4 regions of the Mesorhizobium sp. C264A genome follow, and region 3 is predicted to be linked to each of the others. Evidence: predicted binding sites of a transcription regulator. Region 3 holds the regulator's gene; each other region holds the start of a gene.
What was found. Region 3 encodes LexA, which represses DNA repair genes until DNA is damaged. Its sites were predicted from a motif close to TGTTCNNNNTGTGTTCNG; they were not measured.
Positions count from the first base shown of each region.

Region 1: dnaE (DNA polymerase III subunit alpha) is a predicted target of LexA. The motif match lies at 2,227-2,244, and genes of this name have one in related genera.
Region 2: uvrA (excinuclease ABC subunit UvrA) is a predicted target of LexA. The motif match lies at 1,510-1,527, and genes of this name have one in related genera.
Region 4: ssb (single-stranded DNA-binding protein) is a predicted target of LexA. The motif match lies at 1,386-1,403, and genes of this name have one in related genera.

Region 1 covers NZ_JAMYVY010000001.1:1,337,658-1,345,254, reverse strand. The annotation lists gene dnaE (DNA polymerase III subunit alpha) at 1-2,100, opposite strand, end outside; gene NKL04_RS06500 (acetyl-CoA carboxylase biotin carboxylase subunit) at 2,362-4,374, opposite strand; gene NKL04_RS06495 (S-(hydroxymethyl)glutathione dehydrogenase/class III alcohol dehydrogenase) at 4,612-5,739, shown strand; gene gfa (S-(hydroxymethyl)glutathione synthase) at 5,807-6,376, shown strand; gene NKL04_RS06485 (YaiI/YqxD family protein) at 6,441-6,914, shown strand; gene NKL04_RS06480 (DUF1345 domain-containing protein) at 6,936-7,597, shown strand, end outside.
Region 2 covers NZ_JAMYVY010000001.1:1,923,788-1,931,384, forward strand. The annotation lists gene NKL04_RS09515 (ATP-dependent Clp protease proteolytic subunit) at 1-525, shown strand, start outside; gene NKL04_RS09520 (hypothetical protein) at 672-893, shown strand; gene uvrA (excinuclease ABC subunit UvrA) at 1,677-4,598, shown strand; gene NKL04_RS09530 (C1 family peptidase) at 4,869-5,711, shown strand; gene NKL04_RS09535 (protease inhibitor I42 family protein) at 5,745-6,059, shown strand; gene NKL04_RS09540 (GNAT family N-acetyltransferase) at 6,130-6,606, shown strand; gene NKL04_RS09545 (DUF72 domain-containing protein) at 6,649-7,452, shown strand.
Region 3 covers NZ_JAMYVY010000001.1:1,812,062-1,819,658, forward strand. The annotation lists gene NKL04_RS08895 (AMP-binding protein) at 90-1,715, shown strand; gene kynA (tryptophan 2,3-dioxygenase) at 1,712-2,548, shown strand; gene kynU (kynureninase) at 2,654-3,901, opposite strand; gene NKL04_RS08910 (GntR family transcriptional regulator) at 4,069-4,833, shown strand; gene lexA (transcriptional repressor LexA) at 5,039-5,821, shown strand; gene NKL04_RS08920 (ComEC/Rec2 family competence protein) at 5,815-7,597, opposite strand, start outside.
Region 4 covers NZ_JAMYVY010000001.1:1,916,056-1,923,652, reverse strand. The annotation lists gene NKL04_RS09510 (SRPBCC family protein) at 1-446, opposite strand, end outside; gene NKL04_RS09505 (ArsR/SmtB family transcription factor) at 443-757, opposite strand; gene NKL04_RS09500 (hypothetical protein) at 892-1,293, shown strand; gene ssb (single-stranded DNA-binding protein) at 1,504-2,037, shown strand; partial or broken gene NKL04_RS09490 (DUF2306 domain-containing protein) at 2,075-2,472, shown strand; gene NKL04_RS09485 (OsmC family protein) at 2,496-2,921, shown strand; gene NKL04_RS09480 (MarC family protein) at 2,960-3,589, opposite strand; gene NKL04_RS09475 (VOC family protein) at 3,696-4,073, opposite strand; gene NKL04_RS09470 (hypothetical protein) at 4,107-4,643, opposite strand; gene NKL04_RS09465 (helix-turn-helix transcriptional regulator) at 4,731-5,582, shown strand; gene gyrA (DNA gyrase subunit A) at 5,806-7,597, shown strand, end outside.

The DNA.
Region 1 (7,597 bases), 470 kb from region 3:
GATCTTGGGATGGATCGATGCCATCTCCTCTTCGCCATGCTTTCTGGCGTTGTAGGTCGGGATGTTCTCCATCGGGCCGGGACGGTAGAGCGCCACCAGCGCGATGATGTCCTCGATGCAGTCGGGCCGCATGCCGATCAGCGCCTTGCGCATGCCGGCACTTTCCACCTGGAACACACCGACCACTTCGCCGCGCGACAGCATGGCGTAGGTTTCAGGATCGTCGAGCGGGATCGTCGCCAGGTCGATCTCGATGCCGCGCCGGCGGATCAGCTTCACCGCCGTCTCCAGCACCGTCAGCGTCTTCAGGCCGAGGAAGTCGAATTTTACCAGCCCGGCCTGCTCGACATATTTCATGTTGAACTGGGTGACCGGCATGTCGGAGCGCGGATCGCGGTACATCGGCACCAGTTCCGACAAGGGCCGGTCGCCGATGACGATGCCGGCGGCGTGCGTCGAAGCGTGGCGGTAGAGCCCTTCCAGCTTTTGCGCCATATCGAGCAGCGTCTGCACGATTGGCTCCTTCTCGGCCTCCTCGGCAAAGCGCGGCTCGTTGGCGATGGCATCCGCCAGCTTGACCGGATTGGCCGGGTTTTGCGGCACCATTTTGGAGAGCTTGTCGACTTGGCCGTAAGGCATTTGCAGCACGCGGCCGACGTCGCGCAGCACCGCGCGCGCCTGCAGCGTACCGAAGGTGATGATTTGTCCCACCTGGTCGCGGCCATATTTCTGCTGGACGTAGCGGATGACCTCTTCGCGCCGGTCCTGGCAGAAGTCGATGTCGAAGTCGGGCATCGACACGCGGTCGGGATTGAGGAAGCGCTCGAACAGCAGCGAGAAGCGCAGCGGATCGATATCGGTGATGGTGGTGGAATAAGCGACCAGCGACCCCGCGCCAGAACCGCGGCCCGGCCCGACCGGAATGCCTTGCGCCTTTGCCCATTTGATGAAGTCGGCAACGATGAGGAAGTAGCCGGGAAACTTCATCTTCTCAATGATGGAGAGCTCGAAATCGAGCCGCTCGCGGTATTGTTCGACCGTGTAGCCGGCGGTGGGTCCATGCGCCGCCAGCCGGGCGTCGAGACCTTCATGGGCCTGCCGGCGCAGTTCATCGGCCTCGGCCTTCAGCGCCACCTCATTGTCGGCGACATCGCCGCCGGTAAAGCGTGGCAGGATCGGATTGCGGGTCTTGGGATAGTAGGAACAGCGCAGCGCGATCTCGACGGTGTTGTCTATCGCTTCCGGCAGGTCGGCGAACAGCCGCGCCATATCCGCCTGGCTGCGCAGGAAATTGTCCGATGTCAGCCTGCGGCGGTTGTCGGCGGCGACCACCGAACCTTCGGCAATCGCGATCAGCGCGTCATGCGCTTCATAGTCGTCGCGGGCGGCGAAGAACGCCTCATTGGTGGCGACCAGCGGCAGATCATGGACATAGGCAAGGTCGACCGATGATTTCTCGATGGCGCGGTCATAACCGGAAACGCGATCCAGTTCGACATAGAGCCGGTCGCGGAACAGCGCCTTGAGTGCCAGAAGCCGCGTCTCGGCAAGATCTCGGCGATCCTCCTTCAGCGCCCGGCCGATCGGGCCGCGCGGGCCGCCGCTGAGGCAGATCAGGCCATCGCTACGGCCTTCCAGCATTGCCGACGTCAGATGCACGGGCTCGCCCGGCGGCGTCTCCAGATAGACCTGGCTGACCAGCCTGACGAGGTTGCTATAGCCAACCTCGGTGGCGGCGAGCAGCACCACGGCGTTCATCTCCGGCCCGTGGCGGCGGCGGTCGCGCTGTGCGTCACTGGTCTCGCCGGAAAAGGCGAGATCGATCTGGCAGCCGATAATCGGCTGGATGCCTTCCTTCACCGCCTTCTGGGCGAACTCAAGCGCGCCGAACAGATTGTTTGTGTCGGTGACGGCGATTGCCGGGCACTCGTCCTTGACGGCATGACCGACAACGGCGGCGACCTGCAAGGCGCCCTCGAGCAGCGAATACGCCGAATGCACGCGCAGATGGATGAACGGCCGCGCCGGCGCCTCCGGGCGCGCAGCAGCGAGCGCTGCTTCGCGCCTCAGGGGATCGCGTGGAAGTTTGTCATCAGCCATGATGTTTCAAATTGCTCGAAGGGCTTTGAGTCGATGGAGATGTATTGTCCCGGACCGGGCGATGCCAGTCCAGCACAAATGACCACCGACCACAGGCTTCCGTACCCAGCCGCACGGCTCAGAGATTGTTCGAAATTCGCTCTGGCGAGTCATATGATGGTGGTTTCGAGAACCGGAGCGCAGCGGACATTTGGTCCGTGAGCACGGGAAGCGCAGAAACCGCCTTCAGATGGCCGCCGGAGTAGAATTTCCAAACAATCTCTAGGCGAACTCCATGATCACCGCATCCACAGCCAGGCTGTCACCCGGCTTGGCGTTGAGCTTCGACACGACAAGATCGCGGTCGGCGCGCAACACGTTTTCCATCTTCATCGCCTCGACCACGGCCAGCGTCTCGCCGGCCTTGACCTCCTGCCCCTCGGCAACCGCGATCGACACGACCAGGCCCGGCATCGGGCAAAGCAGCATCTTGGACGTGTCCGGCGCCACCTTTTCCGGCATCAGCCTTTCCAGTTCAGCCGTTCGCGGCAGCATGGCGCGCGCCGTCACCGACATGCCCTTCCAGGCGATGCGCAGGCCGTTCGGCAGCGGCCTGATCTGCGCCGTGACCTTGCGGGCACCGACAGTGCCGCGCCAGATGAGGTCGCCCGGCCGCCAGTCGGACGCCACGGTCAGCGCTTTGCCGCCATCGACCGACAGATCGATTTCCATCGGAATGGAGATCATGCCCTCGATGATCGAAGCCTGGAGATAGTCGTCGCCGAGCTTCACCACCCAATCGCGCTTGAGTGCGCCCGAATGCGGCGCCAGCCGCCCGCCCAGCCGGTCAAGCCGATCGCGGCGCAGAAGCTCGACCGCGGTGGCGATCGCCGCCAGCACTGCCTTTTCATCGCCATTGGGCACGATCGGCGCGAAGCCGTCAGGATATTCCTCGGCGATGAAGCCCGTCGATATCCGCCCCTCGCGCCAGCGCGGATGCTGCATCAGCGCCGCCAGGAACGGGATGTTGTGCTCGATGCCGTCGACGACGAAACTGTCCAGCGCTTCCGACATGGCATCGATGGCCTCGATACGCGTGGGCGCCCAGGTGCAGAGTTTTGCCACCATCGGATCATAGAACATCGGAATCTCGGAGCCTTCGGTGACGCCGGTGTCGTTGCGGATGACGACATCGCCGAACGTGCCCTCCTCCGGCGGCCGGTAGCGCGTCAACCGGCCGATCGAGGGCAGGAAATTGCGATAGGGATCCTCGGCATAGAGCCGGCTTTCCACCGCCCAGCCGTTCAGCTTGACGTCGCTCTGCTCGATCGCCAGCTTCTCGCCGGCGGCGACACGGATCATCTGCTCGACCAGGTCGATGCCGGTAACAAGCTCCGTCACCGGATGCTCGACCTGCAATCGTGTATTCATTTCAAGGAAATAGAAGTTCTTTTCAGCATCGACGATGAACTCGACGGTGCCGGCGCTCTGGTAATCGACCGCCTTGGCCAGCGCCACGGCCTGCTCGCCCATGGCCTTGCGCGTCCTGGCATCGAGGAATGGCGACGGCGCCTCTTCCGCAACCTTCTGGTTCCGGCGCTGGATCGAGCATTCGCGCTCGCCGAGATAGAGGGCGGTGCCATGCGCGTCGGCCAGCACCTGGATTTCGATATGACGCGGATCGACGACGAACTTTTCGATGAAGACGCGGTCGTCGCCGAACGAGCTTTTCGCCTCCGAGCGCGCCCGGTCGAAGCCGTCGCGCACTTCCGACTGGCTCCAGGCAATGCGCATGCCTTTACCGCCGCCGCCGGCCGAGGCCTTGATCATCACGGGATAACCGATCTCGCCGGCGATCTTTTCCGCATGGTCGGCATTTTCGATGACACCAAGCCAGCCCGGTACCGTCGACACTTCTGCGGCATTGGCGAACTTCTTCGATTCGATCTTGTCGCCCATCGCCTTGATCGCCTTGGGTTTCGGACCGATGAAGACAATGCCCTCAGCCTCAAGCGCTTCGCAGAAAGCGGCCCGCTCCGACAGAAATCCGTAGCCGGGATGCACGGCCTGCACGCCCGTCTCCTTGCAGGCAGCAATGATCTTCTCAGGCAGGAGATAGCTTTGCGCGGCAGGCGATGGCCCGATATGCACGGCTTCGTCGGCCATTTCGACGTGCACGGCGTCGCGATCGGCGTCGGAATAGACCGCTACGGTGGCAATCCCCATCCTGCGCGCCGTCTTGATGACGCGGCAAGCAATCTCGCCGCGATTGGCGATCAGGATTTTCGTGAACATCGAAGGCGTTTCCTCGGTCTTTCGTCCTTCTTATGGGCTTCGGCAGCCGGGCTCAAGCACCGCCGGCAGCGCACCCATCAAGACACTCCCTGCCCGCCAGGCCCGTGCCGAGGGGCGAAGGTTGGGCTCGCCGACGACTGGGCCAAGATTTGCGCCATATTTGGTCGCCAAATCGGGTTGAAACAGTATAAAAACCCTGAAAGCCTGAAGACCAATCGCCTTGGGAGGAATTGCCTAATGAAAACCCGCGCCGCTGTCGCTGTCGCCGCCGGAAAGCCGTTGGAAATCATGGAGGTCGACCTCGACGGACCGCGCGAAGGCGAGGTGCTGGTCGAGATCAAGGCGACCGGCATCTGCCACACCGACGAGTTCACCCTGTCGGGCGCCGATCCCGAAGGCCTGTTTCCGGCAATCCTCGGCCATGAAGGCGCTGGCGTTGTCGTCGATGTCGGCAAGGGCGTCACCTCGGTCAAGAAGGGCGACCACGTCATCCCGCTCTACACGCCGGAATGCCGGCAGTGCCCATCCTGCCTGTCGCGCAAGACCAATTTGTGCACCGCCATCCGCGCCACGCAGGGCCAAGGCTTGATGCCCGATGGCTCCTCGCGCTTCTCGATCGGCAAGGACAAGATCTTCCACTATATGGGCTGCTCGACCTTCTCCAATTTCACCGTTTTGCCCGAGATCGCGCTCGCCAAGGTCAATCCCGGCGCCCCCTTCGACAAGATCTGTTACATCGGCTGCGGCGTCACCACCGGCATTGGCGCTGTCATCAACACGGCCAAGGTCGAGCAAGGCGCAACCGCCGTTGTGTTCGGCCTCGGTGGCATCGGTCTCAACGTCATCCAGGGCCTGAAGCTTGCCGGCGCCGACATGATCATCGGCGTCGATCTCAACAACGACAAGAAGGAATGGGGTGAGCGCTTCGGCATGACGCATTTCGTCAATCCGAAGGAGATCGACGGCGACATCGTCCCTCACCTCGTCAACATGACCAAGCGTGGCGCCGACCAGATCGGCGGCGCCGACTACACATTCGACTGCACTGGCAACACCAAGGTGATGCGCCAGGCGCTGGAAGCCTCGCATCGCGGCTGGGGCAAGTCGGTCGTCATCGGCGTTGCGGGCGCCGGCCAGGAGATTTCGACCAGGCCATTCCAGCTGGTCACCGGCCGCACCTGGATGGGCACCGCCTTTGGCGGCGCACGCGGCCGCACTGACGTGCCAAAAATCGTCGACTGGTACATGGACGGCAAGATCCAGATCGACCCGATGATCACCCATTTGCTGAAGCTGGAAGACATCAACAAGGGCTTCGACCTCATGCATGAGGGCAAGTCGATCAGGAGCGTCGTCGTTTATTGAGGAGAAGAAGCCGCCGACCGAAGGGCCAGCGACTGTAGTTGCATGGGTTCAACAAGGGAGGAAGATAATGCCTGAGAAACTGCATCCGAAAATCGACAATGGCCTGCCGAAGGAAAGCGCAAGCTTTGCTGGCGGCACGCTGGTCTGTGCCTGCACCAGCAAGCCGGTGAAGGTGACGGTCAAGGGCCAGATCGCCCACAACCATGCCTGCGGCTGCACCAAATGCTGGAAACCGGACGGCGCGGTGTTCTCGGTCGTGGCGGTCGCCGGCACTGGCGACGTCACCGTCACCGAGAATGGCGACAAGCTGAAGGTGGTCGATCCGGCAGCATTGATCCAGCGCCATGCCTGCACCGGTTGCGGCGTCCACATGCACGGCCCGGTCGAGCGCGATCATCCGTTCAAGGGTCTGTCCTTCATCCATCCCGAGCGCTTCGAGGAAGACGGCTGGTCACCGCCGGGCTTCACCGCTTTCGTCTCGTCGATCATCGAATCCGGTGTCGACCCCAAGCGCATGGACGGCATTCGCGGCCAGTTGAAATCGATCGGCCTCGAACCCTATGACTGTCTCAACCCCGGCCTGATGGATTACATAGCCACCTGGACGGCGAAGAAGTCGGGCGCGCTGCCGGCCTGACAGTACGAGATTTCTGGCATGGGGCCGGGTAACATGCCGGCCCCATGTCCGTTTTGGAGAGATAATGCCCGCACCCGCCATCTACGTCGACGCCGACGCCTGCCCGGTGAAAGCCGAGGTCGAGAAGGTCGCCGAGCGCCATGGCGTGGTCGTCACCTACGTCTCCAATGGCGGGCTGCGTCCGTCGCGCGATCCTATGATCCGCAACGTCGTCGTCTCTAAAAGCGCCGATGCCGCTGACGATTGGATCGTCGGGAACGCAAAACCCAACGACATCGTGATCACCGCCGACATCCCGCTTGCCGCTCGCAGCGTGGCGCTCGGCGCGCATGTGCTTGGGCCAACCGGCCGGCCGTTCACGCCGGAGACCATCGGCATGGCGGTTGCAATGCGCGATTTGAAGCAGCATCTGCGCGAAACCGGCGAGAGCAAGGGCTACAATGCCAGCTTTGCGCCACAGGATCGCTCGCGTTTCCTGGGTGAGCTCGACCGTATCTTGCGGCGGGCTCTGAAATCCGTCACACCCGACCAGACGTGAAGCATCATCCGAGGTCGGGCTATGGCCGACACATCGCCGAATAACCCCTTGCAGCGGCACAAGCAGTTCTTTGTGTCGCTAGCCGTCGGTCTGGTCGTATTTGCCGCGGTATTGCCTTTGATTGGATCGCTCCCCGTCTCCACGCGGCTTGCCTATTCGATCTCGATTGCCGCCGATTCCTTCTTCGTCGTCTTCATCGCGCTCGTCATCGCCAAGATGCCGCTGCTGTCCGGCCGCTATCTCAGCAAGAACGCGCGCGAACTGGACCTCCCAGTGCTGGGCATCTTTGCCATCACGCTCGGCATCGTCGCCATGGCCATTGTCCTGCTGTTCCTTTTGATCAATCACAAGGATCGCGACCCCATCGAACTCGGCTTCGCCATGCTGTCGATCCCGCTTGGCTGGTTCACCATCCATGCCATGGCCGCCCTCCACTATGCGCATGTCTACTGGATGGACGGCGACGCGATCGATGCCGAAACCAAGAAGAAGATACCGGTCGGCGGCCTCGATTTTCCCGGCAGCAAACGGCCGGACGGTTGGGACTTTCTCTATTTCGCGACGGTGATCGGCATGACCGCGCAGACCGCCGACACCGCGATCACGACCTCGCATATGCGCCGCGTGGTGCTTGTCCATTCGATCCTGTCGTTCTTCTTCAACGCCGTCATCGTCGCCGCCGT
Region 2 (7,597 bases), 110 kb from region 3:
CTGCGCGAGCGCATCATCTTCGTCAATGGCGAGATCAATGACGGCATGTCGGCGCTGGTCTGCGCCCAGCTCCTGTCGCTGGAATCGGACAATCCCGACAAGGAGATCTCGCTCTACATCAACTCGCCGGGCGGCGTGGTGACCAGCGGTTTCGCCATCTACGACACGATGCAATATGTCAGCTGCCCGGTGTCGACCGTGTGCATGGGCTTTGCCGCGTCGATGGCCTCCTTCCTGCTGATGGCGGGAACGCCGGGGCGGCGCATCGCGCTGCCCAATGCCAGCATCGTGCTGCATCAGCCTTTGGGCGGCTTCCAGGGCCAGGCCTCCGACATCCAGCGTCACGCCGAAGGCATTTTGCGCACCAAGCGGCACATGGCCGACCTCTACGCTCAACATTGCGGCCGCACCCACGAAGAGGTCGAACGCACGCTCGACCGCGATTTCTTCATGACCGCGAAGGAGGCCAAGGACTGGGGCCTCGTCGACCACGTCTTCGACACCCGCAAGCAGGCAGCGGCCTGATCGGCGGATTGAATGCAGGCCGGTGTTCCCTCAATTTCAACGCCGCTGGTCTGGCCTCGCCTTGAGCGCGGCACTATAGTCTTGCCATGCGCTACCACCTGAACAGACTGACCATAGCCATTGCCATCACGGCGGCGACATCGAGCATGGCCTTTGCCGGGGGCAGCACCAGCACGTCGCGGAAAGGCGCCCTGCCCGGCGTGACCGGCGACTACCGCATCGCCAAGCCCGCGCCGCAGCCGGAGCCGGACGACGCGCTGTCTGCCGGCGAGAACGGCACGTTCAAGATCGGCGACACCGATGTCAGGATTTCCGGCAGCATCACTGTCGATGTCGGCACGGGTGGGATCAAGCCGCCGCGCCGGTAGCCCCTTCTCCCAGCTACTATACGGGAGAGAAAGCCTGCGCCGACGACTTCCTCGCAAAAGAACAGCCCCGCCGTTGCTTCCGCTAACGGTCGGGGCTTTTTTTGGATTCCAAATCCAAACTGCCGGTAGTGTTATACCGACTTTGATTTCGGATGCTTCGCGGCATTCAGCCGACGATCCGACTAGCCGTCTCTGATTTTTGTGGGATTCGGCAGGTCACGGTTTGTCTGGTGGTTTGTTGGACTGACGCGATGCGTTCGTTTGGACGCATACACTCCAATGCCTTGAAACTACCTGGCACTTATGCCCGCCGCGGCTCCACTAGCAGGTGGAGCCTCAAGGGACTATCCGGTGGCGTCATGCTCCGCTCCTATGTCCGTTGCGACTGGTGTCAATCCGAAGCACAAATCGCAAAAACCTGCGGCGTCTCGCAGGCCGCTATGGGCGGCGAGGCCATCAAAGACGGCCGGCTCCGTTGACTCCGGCAGAGTGCGCCCCTGATTCGACGGCGTCAACCTTGAATAGCCGGTTACGGAAAATGTGATCGCCGGGAGCTTACGTCAGGGTCAGTTTCTGAAACACCCTTGTCAGTTTCTGCACAGCTATGTCAGGAGCGTGTTCGGTCTTTGTTCTTTCCGCTTGCCCGTTCGCGCGAAAGACGGTTAAACGGCTTTGGTCGAGAAGTGTGGCGTCTCTCGACGTGGCGGCAAAAATACCTATATAGGGAATGGCCGGGAAAACCCGCCGATCCCACTGACACCAGACCTGAGGCGGCGACCGGCGATGGCCGACCATAAATACCTTTCCATTCGCGGGGCACGCGAACACAACCTAAAGAATGTCGATCTCGACCTGCCGCGTGACAGCCTGATCGTCATGACCGGCCTGTCGGGCTCCGGCAAATCGTCGCTTGCTTTCGACACCATCTATGCCGAGGGCCAGCGCCGTTACGTCGAGAGCCTGTCGGCTTATGCGCGCCAGTTCCTCGAAATGATGCAGAAGCCGGATGTCGACCAGATCGACGGCCTGTCGCCGGCCATCTCGATCGAGCAGAAGACCACGTCGAAGAACCCGCGCTCGACAGTGGGCACCGTCACCGAGATCTACGACTATATGCGCCTGCTGTTTGCGCGCGTCGGCATCCCCTATTCGCCGGCCACCGGCCTGCCGATCGAGAGCCAGACGGTTTCGCAGATGGTCGACCGGGTGCTGGCGGTCGAGGAAGGCACGCGCCTTTTCCTGCTGGCGCCGATCGTGCGCGGCCGCAAGGGTGAGTATCGCAAGGAACTGCTGGAGCTGCAGAAGAAGGGCTTTCAGCGCGTCAAGGTCGATGGCGTCTTCTACGAGATCGCCGACGTGCCGGCGCTGGACAAGAAGTACAAGCACGACATCGACGTCGTCGTCGACCGCATCGTCGTGCGCGGCGACCTGGCGACACGGCTTGCCGATTCCATCGAAACGGCGCTCAAGCTGGCGGAAGGGCTGGCGGTGGCCGAGTTCGCCGACCGGCCGCTCGACGCCAGCCAGACCGGCGAGGACTCGGTCAACAAATCGAAGAACGAGACCCATGAGCGCATCCTGTTCTCGGAAAAATTCGCCTGCCCGGTTTCCGGCTTCACCATTCCGGAGATCGAGCCCAGGCTGTTCTCGTTCAACAACCCGTTCGGCGCCTGCCCGACCTGCGACGGCCTCGGCAATCAGCGCGCCATCGACGCCAGCCTGATCGTGCCGGACGAAAACGTCTCGCTGCGCGACGGCGCCGTCAGCCCGTGGGCGAAATCGACCTCGCCCTATTATGCGCAGACGCTGGAAGCGCTGGGCAAGGCATACGGCTTCAAGCTCGGCGACAAGTTCAAAGACCTGACCGAAGAGGCAAAGGATGCCGTCCTGCGTGGCACCGGCGAGCGCGAGGTCACCTTCCAGTATGATGACGGCCTGCGCTCCTACAAGACGACCAAGACGTTCGAGGGCGTCATTCCCAATCTCGAACGGCGCTGGAAGGAAACCGAATCCGCCTGGATGCGCGAGGAGATCGAGCGCTTCATGTCGGCGACGCCCTGCCCGGTCTGCAAGGGTTACCGGCTGAAGCCGGAAGCGCTGGCGGTCAAAATCGCCGGAAAACACATTGGCGAGGTCACCGAGCAGTCGATCCGCAACGCCGACAAATGGTTCACCGATCTGCCGGCGCAGCTCAATGACAAGCAGAACGAGATTGCTGTCAGGGTGCTCAAGGAGATCCGCGACCGGCTACGCTTCCTCAACGATGTCGGCCTCGACTATCTGACGCTGTCGCGCAATTCCGGCACGCTGTCGGGCGGCGAGAGCCAGCGCATTCGTCTGGCGTCGCAGATCGGCTCCGGCCTCACCGGCGTGCTCTATGTGCTGGACGAGCCGTCGATCGGCCTGCACCAACGCGACAATGCGCGCCTGCTCGACACGCTGAAGCATTTGCGCGACATCGGCAACACGGTGATCGTTGTCGAACATGACGAGGACGCCATCCTGCATGCCGACTATGTCGTCGACATGGGCCCGGCCGCCGGCATCCATGGCGGCGAGATCATCGCCCAGGGCACGCCGCAGCAGGTGATGGCCAATCCTAATTCGATCACCGGCAAATATCTGTCGGGCGCGCTCGAAGTCGCCACGCCCGGTGTCAGGCGCGAGGCCAAGAAAAACCGCCGGCTGAAGATCGTCGGCGCGCGCGGCAACAACCTCAAGAACGTCACTGCCGAAATCCCGCTCGGCACCTTCACCGCCGTCACCGGCGTGTCTGGCGGCGGCAAATCGACCTTCCTGATCGAGACGCTGTTCAAGGCGGCGTCGCGCCGCATCATGGGCTCGCGCGAGCATCCGGCCGATCACGACCGCATCGAGGGCCTCGAATTCCTCGACAAGGTCATCGACATCGACCAGTCGCCGATCGGCCGCACACCGCGTTCGAACCCGGCCACCTACACCGGCGCCTTCACACCGATCCGCGACTGGTTCGCCGGCCTGCCCGAAGCCAAGGCCCGCGGCTACCAGCCGGGGCGCTTCTCCTTCAACGTCAAGGGCGGCCGCTGCGAAGCCTGCCAGGGCGACGGCGTCATCAAGATCGAGATGCACTTCCTGCCCGACGTCTACGTCACCTGCGACGTCTGCCATGGCAAGCGCTACAACCGCGAGACGCTGGATGTCGTGTTCAAGGGCAAGTCGATCGCGGACGTCCTGGACATGACGGTCGAGGAAGGCGTCGATTTCTTTGCCGCCGTGCCCGGCGTGCGCGACAAGCTCGAGACGCTGAAGCAGGTCGGCCTCGGCTACATCCATATCGGCCAGCAGGCGACGACGCTGTCGGGCGGCGAGGCGCAGCGCATCAAGCTCGCCAAGGAATTGTCGCGCAAGGCAACCGGCAAGACGCTCTACATCCTCGACGAGCCGACCACCGGCCTGCACTTCCACGACGTCGCCAAGTTGCTGGAAGTGCTGCACGAGCTGGTCGACCAGGGCAACACGGTGGTGGTGATCGAGCACAATCTCGAGGTGATCAAGACCGCCGACTGGGTGCTCGACCTCGGCCCCGAAGGCGGCGATGGCGGCGGCGAGCTGGTGGCACAAGGCACACCGGAAGCGATCGTGCGCGAAAAGCGCAGCTACACCGGCCAGTTCCTGAAGGAACTGCTGGAGCGGCGGCCCGGAGGCAAGCGCGAAGCGGCGGAGTGATAGCCGCACCGGTTGGTTGCGTGGAAGAACCCCGGTGAGCTGTCTTGACACGTTTGCGAACACATCCCGTTTGCACTTCTATGCAGCAGCATGTCTGATAGCCTGATCTTGACTGTTGAATTGTCGGCCTGACTATTTGCAGTCGACATAGTCTTTGATTGTTGACAATTTCCAATCAAAAGCAAATTATCGCCTCTCAAACTGTAAATTGAACTGGTTTTCTGAAGAGGATCAGCTTGCGGATTTGACAAATGGCGGGAGGGGGAACCTATGGCCACGCTTTCACTTGAAAAAGTTAAGTCGCTTCTCAAAAACAAGCGAAAGTACCGCTGGGAGGCTGGCGAAACGAGTGTGAGCCATCTCGCCGAGCAGGCAGCGCCGGGCATGGCTCATTTCGGCATCGGCGCTTCGGCAGACGAACTGGCGGTCAACGAGACGATGGCCATGATGGCCGCCGCGGCGCCCTGCAGTCCTCCCAAAAGCCTCGACTGGCGAAACAAGGGCGGACAGAACTTCGTGACTGCGGTTCGAAACCAGCTCAACTGCGGTGCCTGCGTGGCGTTTTCCACTTGCGCGGCAATCGAAGCCAGAGATGCCGTCAAGAAAAAGACGCCAAATCCGCAATTGGACCTTTCCGAAGCGCACCTCTTCTTCTGCGGTTGCGGAAACTGCTGCTCGACCGGTTGGCAGCCTCCACAGGCAATGCTGTTTGCGACAAGCTTCGGGATAGGCATCGAAAGCGGCTTTCCCTACACACCGGCCAATCAACCGTGCAAACCCAAGATAAAGTCCGTGCTGAAGCTAAAAAGCTCGTCGATCGCGACATCTCCGATCGATCGGAAGTGCGCCTTGTTCCTGGGCGGTCCGGTCGTCGCCGCGATGAAGGTTTTCAGGGATTTTACCTACTACAAGGGCGGGGTCTACAAGCCGGTGTCCAACGAGTTGCTCGGTCTGCACGCCATCTGCGTCATCGGATATGACGATGTCGGCAAATACTGGATCATCAAGAACAGCTGGGGCACCGGGTGGGGATCAGGCGGCTTCGGACGTATCGCCTATGGAACCACTTGCGGGATCGACGGCCAATTCCCATTTTGGGTTCCAGAACTATGATGATAACGTTTCGGCAGCGAAGGAGTCCTTTCCATGAAGGCGTTCAAAGTCGATACTCTGGACAATGCCAAGCAGGAATTGCGGGTAAAAGGCGGCGAGAAAGTCGCAATTGAGCTCGAGGGCGCCGGAACCACCGGCTATGCCTGGGAGGTCGCCAAGCAAGCGCCAGAACTGGAGGTGATCGGCCATAGCGTCGAGCCGAATCTGGAATCCTTCGGCGCTGCCGGCACCGACCGTTTTGTGGTGCGCGCAGACAGTCTCGGCTCCCATGACATCGAGCTTACGCTGAAAGCGCCGTGGGAATCCGCGCCGGTGAAGCGGCTGACCGTCAAGATCAAGTCGGAGTGACCGCAGACCTTCGCTCGGTGTCTTCAGTGGATAGGCCAAGATTTGACATGACCGCCGTGGGTAGACGGCCATGACATCTCTTGCCGAATTGAGGAAGGCGCTTTACCTCGATCTCGACGCCGTCGTCTCGCTGACGGAAGCTGCTTACGCCCCCTACACCGCCCTGTTCGGTGCGCCGCCGATCCCGGTGACGGAAGACTACGCCCCGCGCATCGAGCGCGGCGAGGTCTGGCTGCTGGAGAGCGGCGCGGAGCTTGCCGGGCTGATCGTCGTCGAGCGGCATCCCGATCATGCGATGATCTTCAGCGTCGCCGTCTCCCCTGCCTTTCACGGCAAGAAACTCGGCATAGCGCTGCTCAACTTCGCCGACGAGCAGGCGCGGCTGTGGGGCTTGCCGGAGGTGCGGCTCTATACCAATTCGCGCATGGAGCGGAACATCGCGATCTATACCGCCTATGGTTTCAGGGAAACCGGCCGCCGGGCCAATCCCCACCGGCCGGGATGGATGGTGGTCGACATGACAAAACCTGTCGGCGAGGCGGCCTGATTTTTCTGAATTCGGCCAGATTTCTGAACTCGGGAGGATGACATGAGCAAATCCGGGACAATCCGCGCCGGGATGGGCGGCTGGACTTTCGAACCCTGGGATACGTCCTTCTACCCGGACAAGCTTTCCAAGGCCAAACAGCTGAGTTACGCCACCCGCCAGGTACCGAGCATCGAGGTCAACGGCACCTACTATTCCAGCTTCAAGGAGCCGACCTTCGTCAAATGGGCGGGCGAGGCGCCGGACGGTTTCGTCTATTCGCTGAAGGGCAATCGCTTCGTCACCAACCGCCGCGTGCTTGGCGAAGCCGGCGAGTCCATGACGCGCTTCCTCGGCTCCGGCATTGCCGCGCTGGGCGACAAGCTGGGCCCGATCCTGTGGCAGTTCGCGCCGACGAAAAAGTTCGACGCCGACGATTTCGAGGCCTTCCTGAAGCTGCTGCCGGAAAAGCAGGATGGCGTGGCGCTGCGCCATGCGCTGGAAGTGCGCAACGACAGTTTCAGCGTGCCGGAATTTGTGGGCCTGGCGCGCAAATACAAGGCGGCAATCGTCTATGCCGACCATGCCAAATATCCTGGTATCGCCGACATCACCGGCGATTTTATCTATGCGCGGCTGCAGACCGGCAGCGACGACAATCCGGATTGCTATACGCCGAATGGCCTGGACGAATGGGCAGCGCGGGTGAAGACCTGGGCGCAAGGCAAGCAGCCGGCCGATCTGCGGCGCGCCGATCCGACTTTCGACGCGCCGGTGAAACCGCGCGATGTGTTCGTCTACTTCATCACCGAGGGCAAGGTGCGCGCGCCGTTCGGCGCCATGGCGCTGATGAAGCGGGTGAGCTGATCGGTTAAAGCGCGTCGCGCTGAAACGGATTCATACGGCGCGATTTAAGTCTTTGTCTTGATGCATGCCGTTGTCCCAGAACCGCGGCACACTTCTGGGCGACATGCATTAGGAGCAATTCCAGGAAAAGTGTGGAACGTTTTTC
Region 3 (7,597 bases):
AAAACATTTTAGGCTTGAAACAAATTTCGACTGGTGCGATCCTGCGCCTTGTTCAGCCATGGGCGCGAGGCAGACAGGGGCAGCCGAAAATGCTTGGGCCATCAGCGCATATCGACACATTCACGCGCGACAACCTGCCGCCGCCGGAGCAATGGCCGGAGTTTTTGCTCGACGGCTTCGACTATCCCGACCACATAAATGCCGGCGTCGAATTGACCGACAGGCTGGTCGAAAAAGGGTTCGGCGACCACACCGCGCTGATCGGCAATGGCCGCCGCCGCACCTACAAGGAACTGTCCGACTGGACCAACAGGCTCGCCCATGCCCTGGTCGAGAATTATGGCGTCAAGCCGGGCAACCGGGTGCTGATCCGCTCGGCCAACAACCCGGCCATGGTCGCCTGTTGGCTGGCCGCCACCAAGGTTGGCGCGGTGGTCGTCAACACCATGCCGATGCTGCGCGCCGGCGAACTCGCCAAGATCGTCGACAAGGCGGAAATCACGGTTGCGCTTTGCGATACAAGGCTGATGGACGAGATGACCGCCTGCGCCAAGGGCAGTGCGTATCTCAAGCAGGTCATTGGCTTCGACGGCACGGCCAACCATGACGCGGAACTCGACCGCGCCGCCCTCGACAAGCCGGTCACCTTCACTGCCGTCAACACCGGCCGCGACGATGTCGCCCTGCTCGGCTTCACCTCCGGCACCACCGGCGTGCCGAAGGCGACGATGCAGTTCCACCGCGACCTGCTGATCGTCGCCGACGCCTATGCCCGCGAAATCCTGGAGGTGACGCCCGACGACATCTTCGTCGGCTCCCCGCCCCTTGCCTTTACCTTCGGTCTTGGCGGGCTCGCCATCTTCCCGCTGCGCTTCGGCGCCGCGGCGACGCTGCTGGAACAGGCGACGCCACCCAACATGATCCACATCATCGAGACCTACAAAGCGACCATTTCCTTCACCGCTCCAACCGCCTATCGGGCCATGCTCAAGGCCATGGATCAAGGCGCTGACTTGTCCTCGCTGCGCGTCGCGGTTTCGGCGGGCGAGACGCTGCCGGCGCCTGTCTTCGAGGAATGGACTGAGAAGACCGGCAAGCCGATCCTCGATGGGATCGGCGCCACCGAGATGCTGCATATCTTCATCTCCAACCGCTTCGACGACATGAAGCCGGCCTCCACCGGCAAACCCGTCGGCGGCTATCAGGCACGCATCGTCGATGACGAGATGCGGGAGTTGCCGCGCGGCTCTACTGGCCGGCTGGCGGTGCGCGGCCCGACCGGCTGCCGCTACATGGCCGATGCCAGGCAAAAGGACTATGTCCGCGACGGCTGGAATCTCACCGGCGATACGTTCACGCAGGACGAGGATGGCTTCTTCCACTTCGCCGCGCGTTCCGACGACATGATCGTCAGCGCCGGCTACAACATCGCCGGCCCCGAGGTCGAAGCGGCGCTGCTCTCGCATCCCGACGTCGCCGAATGCGCGGTGACCGGCGCCGAGGACGGCGAACGCGGCCAGATCGTCGAGGCGCATATCGTGCTTGTGCAAGGCGTTTCGCCGGACGCATTGACCGTCAAACGCCTGCAGGACCACGTCAAGGCAACGATCGCGCCCTACAAATATCCGCGTTCGGTGAAGTTCATCGACGCCTTGCCCAAAACCCAGACCGGCAAGATCCAGCGCTTCCGGTTGCGCGCGGAGAAGATCAATTGATTAAGCCGCACGATCCGGCGTCCGATGGCGCGCAGATGTCGTTCAAGGAGCGGATGTCCTACAGCGACTATCTGCAGCTGGACAAGGTGCTCGATGCGCAGGCGCCGCTGTCTTCTGCCCATGACGAGATGCTGTTCATCATCCAGCATCAGACATCCGAATTGTGGATGAAACTGGCCCTCCACGAGATCGGCGCCGCGATCCGCTCGATCCGCGCCGACCGCCTCGAACCGAGCTTCAAGATGCTGTCGCGTGTCGCGCGCATCTTCGAGCAGCTCAACAATGCCTGGGACGTGCTGCGCACGATGACGCCAAGCGAATACACCGAGTTTCGCGACGCGCTCGGCCAATCCTCGGGCTTCCAGTCGTGGCAGTACCGCGCTATCGAGTTCATGGCCGGCAACCGCAACCTTGCCATGCTCGGGCCGCACAAGCACCGGCCCGACCTTACGGACAGGCTGGAAGCCATCCTGGCCACGCCGTCGCTCTATGACGAGGCGCTTCTGCTTTTGGCGCGCAATGGCTTCGACATCGGCGCCGACGCCAGTCGCACGGACTGGCGCGAGACGCGCGTCGAGAACGAAGAAGTGCTGGCTGCCTGGCAAACCGTCTACCGCGACCCGCAGCGCTACTGGATGCTCTACGAACTGGCCGAGAAGCTGGTCGACTTCGAGGATTATTTCCGCCGCTGGCGCTTCAACCACGTCACAACGGTCGAGCGCATCATCGGCTTGAAGCGCGGCACGGGCGGCACCTCAGGCGCCTCCTATCTGAAGAAGATGCTGGAGGTCGTGCTGTTTCCGGAGCTCTGGACGGTCCGCACCCGGCTCTAGAGCATTTCACCGTTTAACGGAAACGGCGAAATGCTCTAGCTCTTTGATTGACGCAATTTCGGACGGAAAACCGCTTCACACTTTTCCTGAAATTGCTCTAGTTTCTCACGTAACCGCGGTCTTCACCGCGAAGCGGGCGTCCTGCCAGGCGCCGGTGCGCAGAATATCCTCCAGGACTTCGACCGCCTGCCAGACATCGCCATATCCGACATAGAGCGGCGTGAAGCCGAAACGGATGGTCGACGGCGCCCGGAAATCGCCGATCACGCCGCGCTCGATCAGCGCGCGCATCACCTGATAGCCATGCGGATGGAGGAACGACACCTGGCTGCCGCGCTGGCTGCCGTCGCGAGGACTTTCCAGTTCAAGCCCGTAGGCGCCGCATCTGGCTTCGACGAGCTGGATAAACAGGTCGGTCAGCGCGATGCTTTTTCTGCGCACCGCCGCCATGTCGACGTCGTTCCAGATATCGAGCGCGCCCTTGAGCGCCCGCATCGACAGCACCGGCTGCGTTCCGCATAGGAAGCGGCGGATGCCGCTGCCGACGGCAAAGCCCTGCTCGAAGGCAAACGGCCGCGCATGGCCCCACCAGCCGCTGAGCGGCTGGCTGATATCACCATGGTGGCGCTCGGCCGCGTAGATGAAGGCCGGCGAGCCCGGGCCGCCATTGAGGTATTTGTAGGTGCAGCCGACAGCGAAATCGGCATTGGCACGGTCGAGTTCGACCGGCAAGGCGCCGGCGGTGTGGCAGAGATCCCAGATGATCAGCGCGCCGGCGTCATGTGCCTTGCGCGTCAGCGCCGCCATGTCGCGCAACTGGCCGGATTTGTAGTTGACGTGGTTGACCAGGATGACGGCAACGCTGTCGTCGATCAGGTCCTCGATTGCGGCCGCGTCGACGCCCTCCAGCCGCAGCCGCGTTCCCGGCCGGGTCGAGGCGACGCCTTCGGCCATGTAGAGGTCGGTCGGGAAACTGTCGCCCTCGGCAACGATGACCGACCGATTCGGCCGCATGCCGAGCGCGGCGTGCAGCAGCTTGTAGATGTTGATCGAGGTTGTGTCGCAGACCACCGTCTGCCCGTCAGCCGCGCCGATCAGTCGTCCGAGCTGATCTCCCAGTTCCACCGGCATGTTGAACCAGCCAGCCGTGTTCCAGGCGCGAATGAGGTCCTGCGCCCATTCCTGCGTGGCGGCCTGCTGCAGTTCGCTGAAGACGACCGCTGACGCGGCGCCCAGGGAATTGCCGTCGAGATAAATCACGCCTTGCGGCAAGACAAAGCGTTCGCGCATGGAGCGCAGCGGATCGGCGGCATCCATTGCTTGGATTGTAGCGAGATCGGGTGTCGTGCTCATGATCCGGCGCCCCTCCATGGACAAACGCGCGCGGCGGAGCCTGCCGCCCAAACATGCCGGCGATCTTGAGTGGTCGCCCTTGAACTGTCAAACATTATATATAATTCACCCATTGAAAGGCTTTGATATATAATGATCCGCCGAGCGTTTATATCTGATGGATCACGATGCTGGATGACGAGCAGACCTCGAAGACGGAAGCGGCCTATCGCCTGCTCAGGCGCGATATTCTTGCGACCCGGCTGGCGCCTGCCGCGCCGTTGAAGCTGAGCACGCTGCGCAACACCTACGGCATCGGCTGGACGCCGTTGCGCGAGGCGCTGTCGCGGCTGGAGGCGGAACGGCTTGTGACCGCCATCAGCAACCGCGGGTTTGCGGTCGCTCCCGTCTCTCGGGCGGAGCTCGAGGATTTGGCGCGTGCGCGGCTGGTGGTCGAACTGCCCCTGCTGGTGGAATCGATCGAGGAGGGCGACCGTGAGTGGGAAGACGCGGTCGTTGCCGCCCACTATCGTCTCTCACGGTGCGGGTCTGTTCTCGACGATCCATCGGATGATGCGGTCGACGCGTGGTACGAAAAACACGATGCCTTCCATGCGGCGCTGCTCAGTGCCGCGACATCCAGCTGGCTGCTGCGCTTCAATGCGACGATTTCCGACCAATTGCATCGCCATCACCGCTTTCTGGGTCTGGCCCCGACGCTGCGCGCCGCCGCCGGCCGCACGGATGGCCACCGGAAGGCCGTGGCGGCCCTGCGCGACGCCGTGGCGATCGAACACCATACCGCCCTGATGGAAGCGGCCCTCGATCGCGACGTCGAACGTGCGAAAACTCTGATGACCGCTCACATCGGCTACACGCTGCAGGTCTATGCCCAGAGTGAACCCGGCGCGGATGCTGCGCAGCCCCATCCGAAAAGGAAGCGGCGATCGTAGCCGACGACGCAGGGCACTTTGTCTTCGTTTCACCCCGTTGCCGGCCAACGACTACGAGCGCCGCTCGCGGTGCCGAACGTCACGCTGAACAAAACGTCAACACATTCATTAAACTTTAAAAGGTTGCGGAACACAACTGGAACAGATAGTGTTTGTTCTGGGTTTGTTTTTTCTGATTCTGGTTTCAGAACCCCTGGGGGCCGCGATGCTGACGCGCAAACAACATGAGCTTCTGATGTTCATCCATGAACGCCTGAAGGAGAGCGGAATCCCGCCGTCCTTCGATGAGATGAAGGAAGCGCTTGACCTCGCCTCCAAGTCCGGCATCCACCGCCTGATCACGGCGCTTGAGGAGCGCGGTTTCATTCGCCGGCTGCCGAACCGGGCGCGCGCGCTGGAAGTGCTGCGGCTGCCCGACTCGATCGCACCAGGCCTCAATGCGGCGAGGAAGTTTTCGCCGAGCGTCATTCAGGGCAGTCTTGGTCAAACCGGCCAAGGGCAAGGCGGCCAGGGACAAGGCGCGATGGGCCAAGGCGGTATCGGCCGCCAGATCAAGCCGGGCTCGCCGTCGCGTTCGATGTCGGCCGGCAATGACGACGCCGTTTCGGCGGTGTCGATCCCGGTGATGGGACGCATTGCTGCCGGTGTGCCGATCGACGCCATCCAGCATCAGACCCATTCGATCTCGGTGCCGCCTGACATGATCATGGGCGGTGAACACTACGCGCTCGAGGTCAAGGGCGATTCGATGATCGAGGCCGGCATTTTCGATGGCGACACGGTCATCATCCGCAATGCCGACACAGCCAGCCCCGGCGAGATCGTGGTGGCGTTGGTCGACGATGAGGAAGCGACCCTGAAACGCTTCCGCCGCAAGGGCGCCTCGATCGCCCTGGAAGCCGCCAACCCGGCCTACGAGACCCGCATTTTTGGACCGGACAGGGTGAAGGTGCAGGGCAAGCTTGTCGGATTGATCCGGCGCTACTGAGCCGGCTTGGGTTTGTACTTTTCACGCTGGTTGTAAGGCGGCAGGCCGCGCGCTTCGCGGGAGAAGCGGCGCTGCTCGTGCCAGGGGCGATACGGCTTGTCGACGGCGAAGCGGATGGTTGGCGCTGCAGCTGCCGATTGCGGATCGAAGAAGACGGCGGCGCTGCCGTCGCGGGCCAGCTGTTTCTTCGTCACGACCAGCACCAGCGGGTCGCGGCACGGATTGTAGGCCGTGGCGTCATCGATGACGATCAGGCTAGCGAAGGCACAGGCCGGCCGCGCCGTCTTGCGGTCTTTGGCAAGGGCTACAATGGCTCCGGAAGGGTGTCGGGCGATACAGAGATCGCCCATGCAATAGAAGGGCGACCCGGGCGGCAGATCGAGCGGATCGAGATCGAACCGCGTATCTGTTGCCTCGAAAATCTCGGGCGGGATAATGGTTTCGGCCCGCAGCGCCCGTTTCCAATTGTCCGTGGTGAATTCGTTGGAGCGTTCGCGGTTGAGGGCGAGTTCGCCGCCACCTATCGGCATGGCCACCAGATGTGCGTCCTCGGATATGAGCACGTCGGGCGTAAGCACCTGCGGCACCGTCAACAGGCCGGCCAGCGCGAAAGGCACGGCCGCCAGCCTGAGCCAGGTGGTGGCCATGGTGGCGATGACGAGGGCGACCGCCACCAACAGCACCGAGCGGATGGAGATCAGCCCGACGGCGTCGACCGGCGAGCGCTCGGAAATCCAGGCCGATATAGCGATCATCGCCATCAGACCCTTGCCCATCACATAGAGGAACGGCCCGTCGGCGCCGAACGGCATCGCCAGTGCGCTGAGCACGGCAAAGGGCATGACGATCAACGAAACAATCGGCATCACGGCCAGATTGGCGATCAGGCTGAGCGGCGACACACGCTGAAAATGCCAGATGGCGAACAGCAAGGTTGCACTGCCGGCGATGATCGAGGTCATGGCGAGGCCGCCCATGGCCAGCGCGAATTTTCGCGACAGGAAGCCGACGAAGGAGCGCTTTGCCAGCGGCGTTCTCACCTTGTCGGCGCGGTAATCGGCCCAGCCGGCATAGGCGCCGACAAGGGCGGCGGTGGCGGCAAACGACATCTGGAAGCTGGGACCGACCACCTCGTGCGGCGACACCAGGATGACGGCGATGGCGGAGATCGCCAGATTGCGCATGGTGAGTGCGGCGCGATCAAACAGCACGGCGACAAGCATGACCGCCAGCATGATGAAGCTGCGCTCGGCGGCAACCACGACGCCTGAAATAACGAGATAGGCGGCGATGGAGACGAGTGCTGCCACTGCTGCATATTTCTTGACTGGGCGGCGCGAAGAGAAATCGGGAAACAGCGCAAAGGCGCCACGCAGCAACGCCATGATGGTGCCGGCAACCAGCGCCATGTGCAGGCCGGAGATGGAGATGATGTGGTAGATGCCGGTGCGCCGCATCGCTTCGTTGACCTCGTCCGGGATGCCGGCGCGCACGCCGACAATCAACGCCGCGGCAATCTCGCCTTCGGCGCCGCCGATCTTGCCCCTGATATGGTCGGCAATGTTTTCGCGCGCGTTCTCGATTGCCGAGGAGAGCCGTGCGGTCAGCGGCGGCGGTCCCTGCGTAGCAATGGTTTTCGGATTGCCGAGAAAGAAGCCGCTGCCGCCGATGCCGGTGAAATAGCTGTCGAAGGAGAAATCGTAGCTCTCCGGCCGCACCGGACCGGTCGGCGGCAACAGCCTGGCATAGCCGGTGATCAGGGAGCCGGCGGTCATA
Region 4 (7,597 bases), 100 kb from region 3:
CGTGGCGCGTTGGCGGCGACAGGCCGCTTGGGCTTGTATGCGCGCAGCCAGAGCCGGCAGCCGGCGCCGGCCATCGCGACCGCAGGCGTCAGGACAAACCCGTCATGGACGATGCGCAGATGCGTGCCGCCGGAAACGGTGCGGGCGAGTGTGAAGGTGACGATGCTCCCCAGCTCCTCGCGGTCGGCGTCGCCGGAACGCTCGCGCCAGGAATAGCGCAGCAGGCGCCCCGGTTCGGCATCGAGCACTTCGCACTCGATCGGCTTCTCAGGCCCGGCAAAGGCAAAGCGGCTGCCGGTTTCCGGCTTGATGTCGTTCGGCATCATCCATTCCGCCAAGAGGTCTGGCACGGTCAGTGCCCGCCACACTTTTTCCGGTGCGTCCGGCAGATCGCATTCGAAGGCGAGGGCATCTTTGGCGGTCTGCGTCTGCTTTTCGTCGGTCATTGGTCCATGTCCTTCAAAACGGCCTTCAGTCTTTCGATGCGCTCCGGCCAGAATGCGCGGTAGCGTTCGATCCAGCCGAGCAGCGGCTCGAGCCCTTGCGGATCGGCGCGATAGTAGGCGTTGCGGCCGGCGCGTCTTTCGCTGACCAGGCCTGCGCCGCGCAGCACGGCAAGGTGCTGCGACACCGCCGGCTGCGACACGCTCATGCCGGTGCGCAACTCCGACACGCTCATCTCGCCGGAAGTCAGCCGCTCGTAGACGGCGCGTCGCGTCGGGTCGGCCAGGGCGCGAAAAATCTCTGCTTCGATCATGGCAAAAGCATAAGTCGATACTTATCGATTTGGCAAGGGGTGTTTTTGAATGCCGCGTATTGATTGGATCCTGCCGGGCCTCTAAGCCGTGGGGAACAAGATGGGCCGATCATCGCGAGGCAGGAGTAGTATTTATGAATTCCAACGTCGATCTTTCGTCCGCCGAGAACCTCAACGAGGCTCTGAGGCTCTATCGCCGCCTCGTACTCGGTATAGGAGCGATCGCCGTCATCGGTTTCGTGGCCGTGATCTTGTTGGCCAAGCTGGGTACGGCGCTATCGCCGCCATACGGGATTTACATCTTCGGCGAAGGATTGGGGACCTGGGGCCTGATCGCGGTGGTAGCGGCGCTCGTCGCTCAGGTGTGGTGGCACGGGCGCGCGATCGGGAAATTGCTGAATGACCCGGCTCTGAAATCTGAACCTGCAGTCGGGCTGATGTCGGCACCAACCGTGATCGCACAGCGCGCCCATGCCATGGGCATGGAGTGGAGCGGCTTTTTCGGTCCGTTGCGACCAGCGAAAAAACGGCGCTGACGACACCGCTTCTCGCCCCTGCGTGTCAGCTAAATCCACGCGCCCGCGTCGGCGATTGCTGCCATTCCTTGACAATCCGTGGTTAACAGTATAGGAACGAAAAGGGAACAAAAACCTTGTGGGAAAAGCCAGCCGCGGCAAGCCAGGATTGTCCGCGGCCTGTAAGGTGAACGACTTGAAATTTGTTTCGGATGAGCGCGGAGAAGTGTCATGGCGGGTAGCGTCAACAAGGTCATTCTGGTCGGTAACCTCGGCGCGGACCCTGAAATCCGCCGCCTGAATTCTGGTGACCCAGTCGTCAACATCCGCATCGCCACGTCGGAAAGCTGGCGCGACAAGAATTCCGGCGAGCGCAAGGAAAAGACCGAATGGCACAACGTGGTCATTTTCAATGACCAGATCGCCAAGGTCGCCGAGCAGTACCTGAAGAAGGGCATGAAGGTTTACGTCGAAGGCCAGCTGCAGACACGCAAATGGCAGGACCAGACCGGCGCCGACAAGTACACGACCGAAGTCGTGTTGCAGAAATTCCGCGGCGAGCTGCAGATGCTCGATTCTCGCGGCGAGGGCGGCGGTCAGGTCGGCAACTATGCCGGCGGCAGCGGCGCGAGCCGTGGCTCGGATTTCGGCCAGTCTGGCCCCAATGAGAGCTTCAACCGCGGCGGCAACAGCGGTGGCGGCGGTTCCAAGGGCGGCGGTGGCGGCGGCTCGTCGCGCGAACTGGACGACGAAATCCCGTTCTGAGCTGACGGTAGTCAGCGATATCTGAGGAGAGGGCGCGATGTCGCTCGGACCGCTTCTATCGGCGCGCCCTCCCATTCCATGGCACGCCTTCGCGGCCCTTGCCGCGCTGGCCATTGGCGCTACGCAACTGGCGCTGCCGAAAGGCACGACGCGTCATCGTGTCGTCGGCTATAGTGGGCGGCGCTGATGCTGGTCGTCGCCGTCTCCAGTTTCTGGATCCACCAGATACGCCTCGTCGGTCCGTTCAGCCCGATCCATCTCTTGTCGATTTTAGTGTTGATCGCCGTGCCGCTGGCGGTCTGGCACGCGCATATGCATCGGGTCGCCAAACATCGCAGGGTCATGATATCGCTGTATGTTTTCGCCCTGATCGGCGCCGGCGTGTTCACGCTGCTGCCGGGGCGGATCATGCACACGGTCGTCTCCGGCCAGTGACGCTTTCTGAAAGGAAGATTGCCGTGAAAGCCCGGATCAAATGGGTCGAGGAGCGCACCTTCGTCGGCGAGTCCGGCAGCGGCCACAAGGTTGTGCTGGGAACCGGCTCCGGGCCGGAAGGCAAGACGCCGGGTCCGAGCCCGATGGAACTGATGCTGATCGGCACCGGCGGCTGCTCGGCCTATGATGTCGTCCACATCCTCGAAAAAGGCCGCGAGGCGATCGAGGACTGTGTTGTCGAACTCGACGCCGACCGAGCCGAAACCGACCCGAAAGTCTTCACCCGCATCCACATGCATTTCATCGTCACGGGCCACGCGGTGTCGCACGACAAGGTCCAGCGCGCCATCAACCTGTCGATCGAGAAATACTGCTCGGCCTCGGCCATGCTGGCCAAGACGGCTGTCATCACCCACGATTTCGAGGTCGTCGATACGGCGGTGGAGTAGGGAGCAGGGAGCAGGGAGCAGGGAGCAGGGCCTGCCGTTCACCCCGCCATAAGCGCCTTGATGCCATCCGCGACGAACTGAACCGCAAGCGCGGCAAGGATGACGCCGAGCAGGCGGGTCAGGATCGAGCGGCCGGTCTGGCCGAGGATGCGGTCGATGCGCTCCGACAGCACGAACACCAGATAGGTGATGGCAAGGCAGACGAAGATGATGCCGACCAGCGCCGCTTGTGCTGCAAAACCCTGAAACGAGCCCGACAGTAGCACGGTCGCCGAAATCGCACCGGGGCCGGCGATCAGCGGGATCGCCAGCGGGAAGGCCGCGATGTTGTGGATCATGTCCTTGGTGATGGCGACGTCGCCGATCTTCTCCTTGCGGTCCTGGCGGCGCTCGAACACCATTTCGAACGCGATGAAGAACAGCAAAAACCCGCCGGCGACGCGGAAAGCCGGCAGCGTGATGCCGAACACCGACAGGATGGACGCGCCGGCCACCGCAAACAGCGCCATCACCAGGAAGCCGATGATCGAGGCGCGCACTGAAACCTGCTGACGTTCCTCGCGGTTCATGCCGCGTGTCACCGCGAGGAAGAGCGGCGCGAGACCTGGCGGGTCGATGGTCACCAGAATGGTGACGAAGGCGTTGAACAGGCTGTCGAAACTCGGCATCGCTGACCCCTCCCGCCGGGCCGGACCCCTGCGCCACGATAGTGGTAGAGCAAAGCCTGCCCGGTGGGAACCGTCTGAGATGCCGATACCGGAGACGCCGGCTATGTTAGGCGGCAGCGTTGCAATAGGCCTCCAGGCGATAGCCGTCGGGATCGACGATGAAGGCAGCGTAATAGTCCTCGCCATAGTCGGCGCGCAGGCCCGGCGCGCCATTGTCGCTGCCGCCTGCACGCAAGGCGGCGGCATGGAAGGCGACGACACTCTGCCTCGTCGGCGCGCTAAAGCAGAAATGCAGACCGAACTTCTCGTCCGATGGCACTGGCCGCTCCGCGTCGTTCACCCACAGCGCGACGGCTTGCGCACCATAACCCAGTGAGCCTGGCGACTGGCCGAGGCAAGAATAACCGAGCGGCTTTAGCGCGGCATCGTAGAAGGGCTTCGAAACGTTGGTGTCGCGGACACCGATCGAGACATGGTCAAGTATGTTTTTTCACCTTTTTTGCAATATGTTGCGTCATCAGTCCTGGGCGACGCGGCGCGCCAGGAACTCGACTTCGAGACGCCATGTCTTGCCATCGTCGTGCGAACGCTCGCCGAGCCAGCGGAAGCCGTCCTTGGTGATGCGCGAAAAGCTCCAGCGAACCGAGGAACCAGTGCCGTCGGCGCCGACCTGCACAATCGTGTCCCCTTCGGCGCGACCAAGCTGGCGGCTGTAGTATTGGTTGCGCGGGTCGCTCCAGAAGATGTGCCAGGCATCCGAGCCGGGATCATAGGCCCGCAGCGTTGTGCCATAGAAAGTCCATTTGCCGAGCGAGGGCGAGGGGCCGGCATCCCGTGCGGGCAGGATCCATACGTCCTGGATCGCCCTGCCTTCCAGGACCCAGCCGAAATGCACCTCGCCGCGTCCGGTGAAAACCGTGCCGTCCTCGAGATGGCGCGTGGCATCGAATGTCCAGGCGCCGACGAAGCGGCCGTAGAGATCCAGCTTTTCAGCCAGGCCGGGATTGGGGCCGTCGCTGTGGAGCGCTTCGGCAAAGGAGGATGTACCGATCATACTTGCTGCCTTCGTTGTGTCAGGAGGCTGCAAGCGATAGGCCCCGACCGGGTGTCGCGCTTGGGAAAAATTGCTATCTTTCAAGCCATGACGACGAGCGAACAAAAGCTGGCATCGGGGCAGGGCTGGCATGTCTGCGACGTGCTGTGCACGGCTGGCGCCGGCGACCGCCCGTTCGAGGAGGCGCACGACACCTTCTGCGTTGCCGCTGTCACCAGCGGCACCTTCCGCTACCGCACCAGCCAGGGCGCCGCCATGCTGGCGCCGGGCGCGATCCTGCTCGGCAATGTCGGCGCCTGCTATGAATGCGGGCATGAGCATGGCGCCGGCGACCGTTGCCTGTCCTTCCACTTCGCTCCGGCCTATCTCGACCGCATCGCCAGCGACGTGCCCGGCGCGAGCAAGCTCGCCTTCGGCGTGCCGCATCTGCCGCCCTTGCCGTCGCTCGCATCGCTGCTGGCCGAGGCCGAAGCGGCGCGGGAGACGGCCGATATCGACGCCTTCGAGGAGCTTGGCCTGCGAATTGCGGGCGCAGTACTGGCAGTTGCCGGCGCAGCACTGCCCGTCGCCAGCGATGCGGTGCCTGGCGTTCGACCGCCGAGCCGCCGCGACCAGAAACGGGTTGCCGAGGCGGTGCGGCAGATCGAGCTCAATGCCGACCGGCCGGTCTCGCTCACCGAGCTTGCCGGCGCGACGGCGACCAGCCCGTATCATTTCCTGCGCACATTCCGGCGGGTCGCCGGCATGACGCCCTATCAGTTTCTGCTGAGAACCCGGCTGCACCGCGCGGCGGTGCGGCTACGCATGTCAGGCGATGCCATCTCGGCAATCGCCTTCGAGGCCGGTTTCAACGATTTGTCGACGTTCAACCGCCGTTTCCGGCGCGTCATGGGCGAAACGCCTGGCCACTATCGCGCCGGGCGGGTGGCTACCCGCTGACGCGTCTGTCTGCCTCCAGATAAGCTCTTGGCTTGGAAAACTGTCCTTCGCAGGCTTTTGCCGCTGGCGGCGGCGAATGCGTTATGGCCAAATCGTCGCAATCAGAGGTATCCATTTGAATTTGCCACTGAAATCCTCATTGGAAAAGCACCACGAATATTGGAGTTTCGGCCGTGCTTCCTATATAAGCGGTCAGTGATTCCTGATTAGATTGTGATCCGATTTGACCGACCAAAAACCCCCGCGCGGCGCCGACGGCGGCCCTACCGGCATCGAGCCCATCTCCATCATCGAGGAGATGCAGAGCTCCTACCTCTCTTACGCCATGAGCGTCATCGTCAGCCGTGCGCTGCCCGATGTACGCGACGGCCTGAAGCCGGTTCACCGCCGCATTCTCTATGCGGCGCATGAGAGCGGTTACCACTGGAACCGCAAATATGTGAAGTCGGCCCGCCCGGTCGCCGACGTGATGGGTAAATACCATCCGCATGGCGACGCCTCGATCTACGACGCCTTGGTGCGCATGGCGCAGGACTGGTCGCTGCGCGTTCCGCTGATCGACGGGCAGGGTAATTTCGGCTCCATCGACGGCGATCCGCCGGCGGCGATGCGCTACACCGAATCGCGGCTGACCAAGGTCGCGCATGAACTCTTGGAGGACATCGACAAGGAAACCGTCGATTTCCAGGAGACTTATGACGCATCCGACACCGAACCGAAGGTGCTGCCGGCCCGCTTCCCCAATCTTCTGGTCAACGGTTCCGGCGGCATCGCCGTCGGCATGGCCACCAACATCCCGCCGCACAATCTGGCCGAGATCTGCAACGGCGCCATCGCCATCATCGACAATCCGGCGATCGATGCGCCGGCGCTGATGGAGATCATTCCGGGTCCCGATTTCCCGACCGGCGGCATCGTGCTCGGCCGTTCCGGCATCTACAGCGCCTATGCGACTGGCCGTGGCTCCATCGTCATGCGCGGCAAGGTCAATGTCGAACAGCGCGGAAACGACCGTGAATCGATCATCATCACGGAAGTCCCGTACCAGGTGAACAAGGCCTCGATGATCGAGAAAATGGCCGAGCTGGTGCGCGACAAGCGCATCGAAGGCATTTCCGACATTCGCGACGAAAGCGACCGCCAGGGCTACCGCGTCGTCATCGAGCTGAAGCGCGACGCTGTCGCCGACGTCATTCTCAACCAGCTTTACCGGTTCACGCCGCTGCAGACCTCCTTCGGCGCCAATATGGTGGCGCTGAACGGCGGCAAGCCGGAAGTGATGAACCTGACCGACATGCTGAAGGCGTTTGTCAGCTTCCGCGAAGAGGTGATTAGCCGGCGCACGAAATTCCTGCTGCGCAAGGCGCGCGACCGCGCCCACGTGCTGGTCGGCCTCGCCATCGCCGTCGCCAACATCGACGAAGTGATCAAGCTGATCCGCACCGCGCCCGATCCGCAGACGGCGCGCGAGCAGTTGATGGAGCGACGCTGGCCCTCCGGGGACGTCGAGTCATTGATTCTGCTTATCGACGATCCGCGCCATCGCATCAATGAGGATGGCACCTACAACCTCTCCGAGGAACAGGCGCGCGCAATCCTCGAACTGCGCCTGCAGCGCCTGACCGCGCTCGGCCGTGACGAAATCGCCGACGAGCTGAACACCATCGGCGACGAGATCAAGGATTACCTCGACATTCTGTCGTCCCGCGCCCGCATCCAGCAGATCGTCAAGGACGAGCTTGCCGCCGTGCGCGACGAGTTCGGCACGCCGCGCCGCACCGAGCTCACCGACGGCGGCGCCGACATGGAAGACGAGGACCTGATCCAGCGCGAGGACATGGTCGTCACCGTCAGCCATTCCGGCTACATCAAGCGCGTGCCGCTGTCGCTCTACCGGGCGCAACGCCGCGGCGGCAAGGGCCGCTCCGGCATGTCGACCAAGGAAGAGGATTTCGTCACCCGGCTGTTTGTGGCCAACACGCATACGCCGGTGCTGTTCTTCTCCTCGCGCGGCA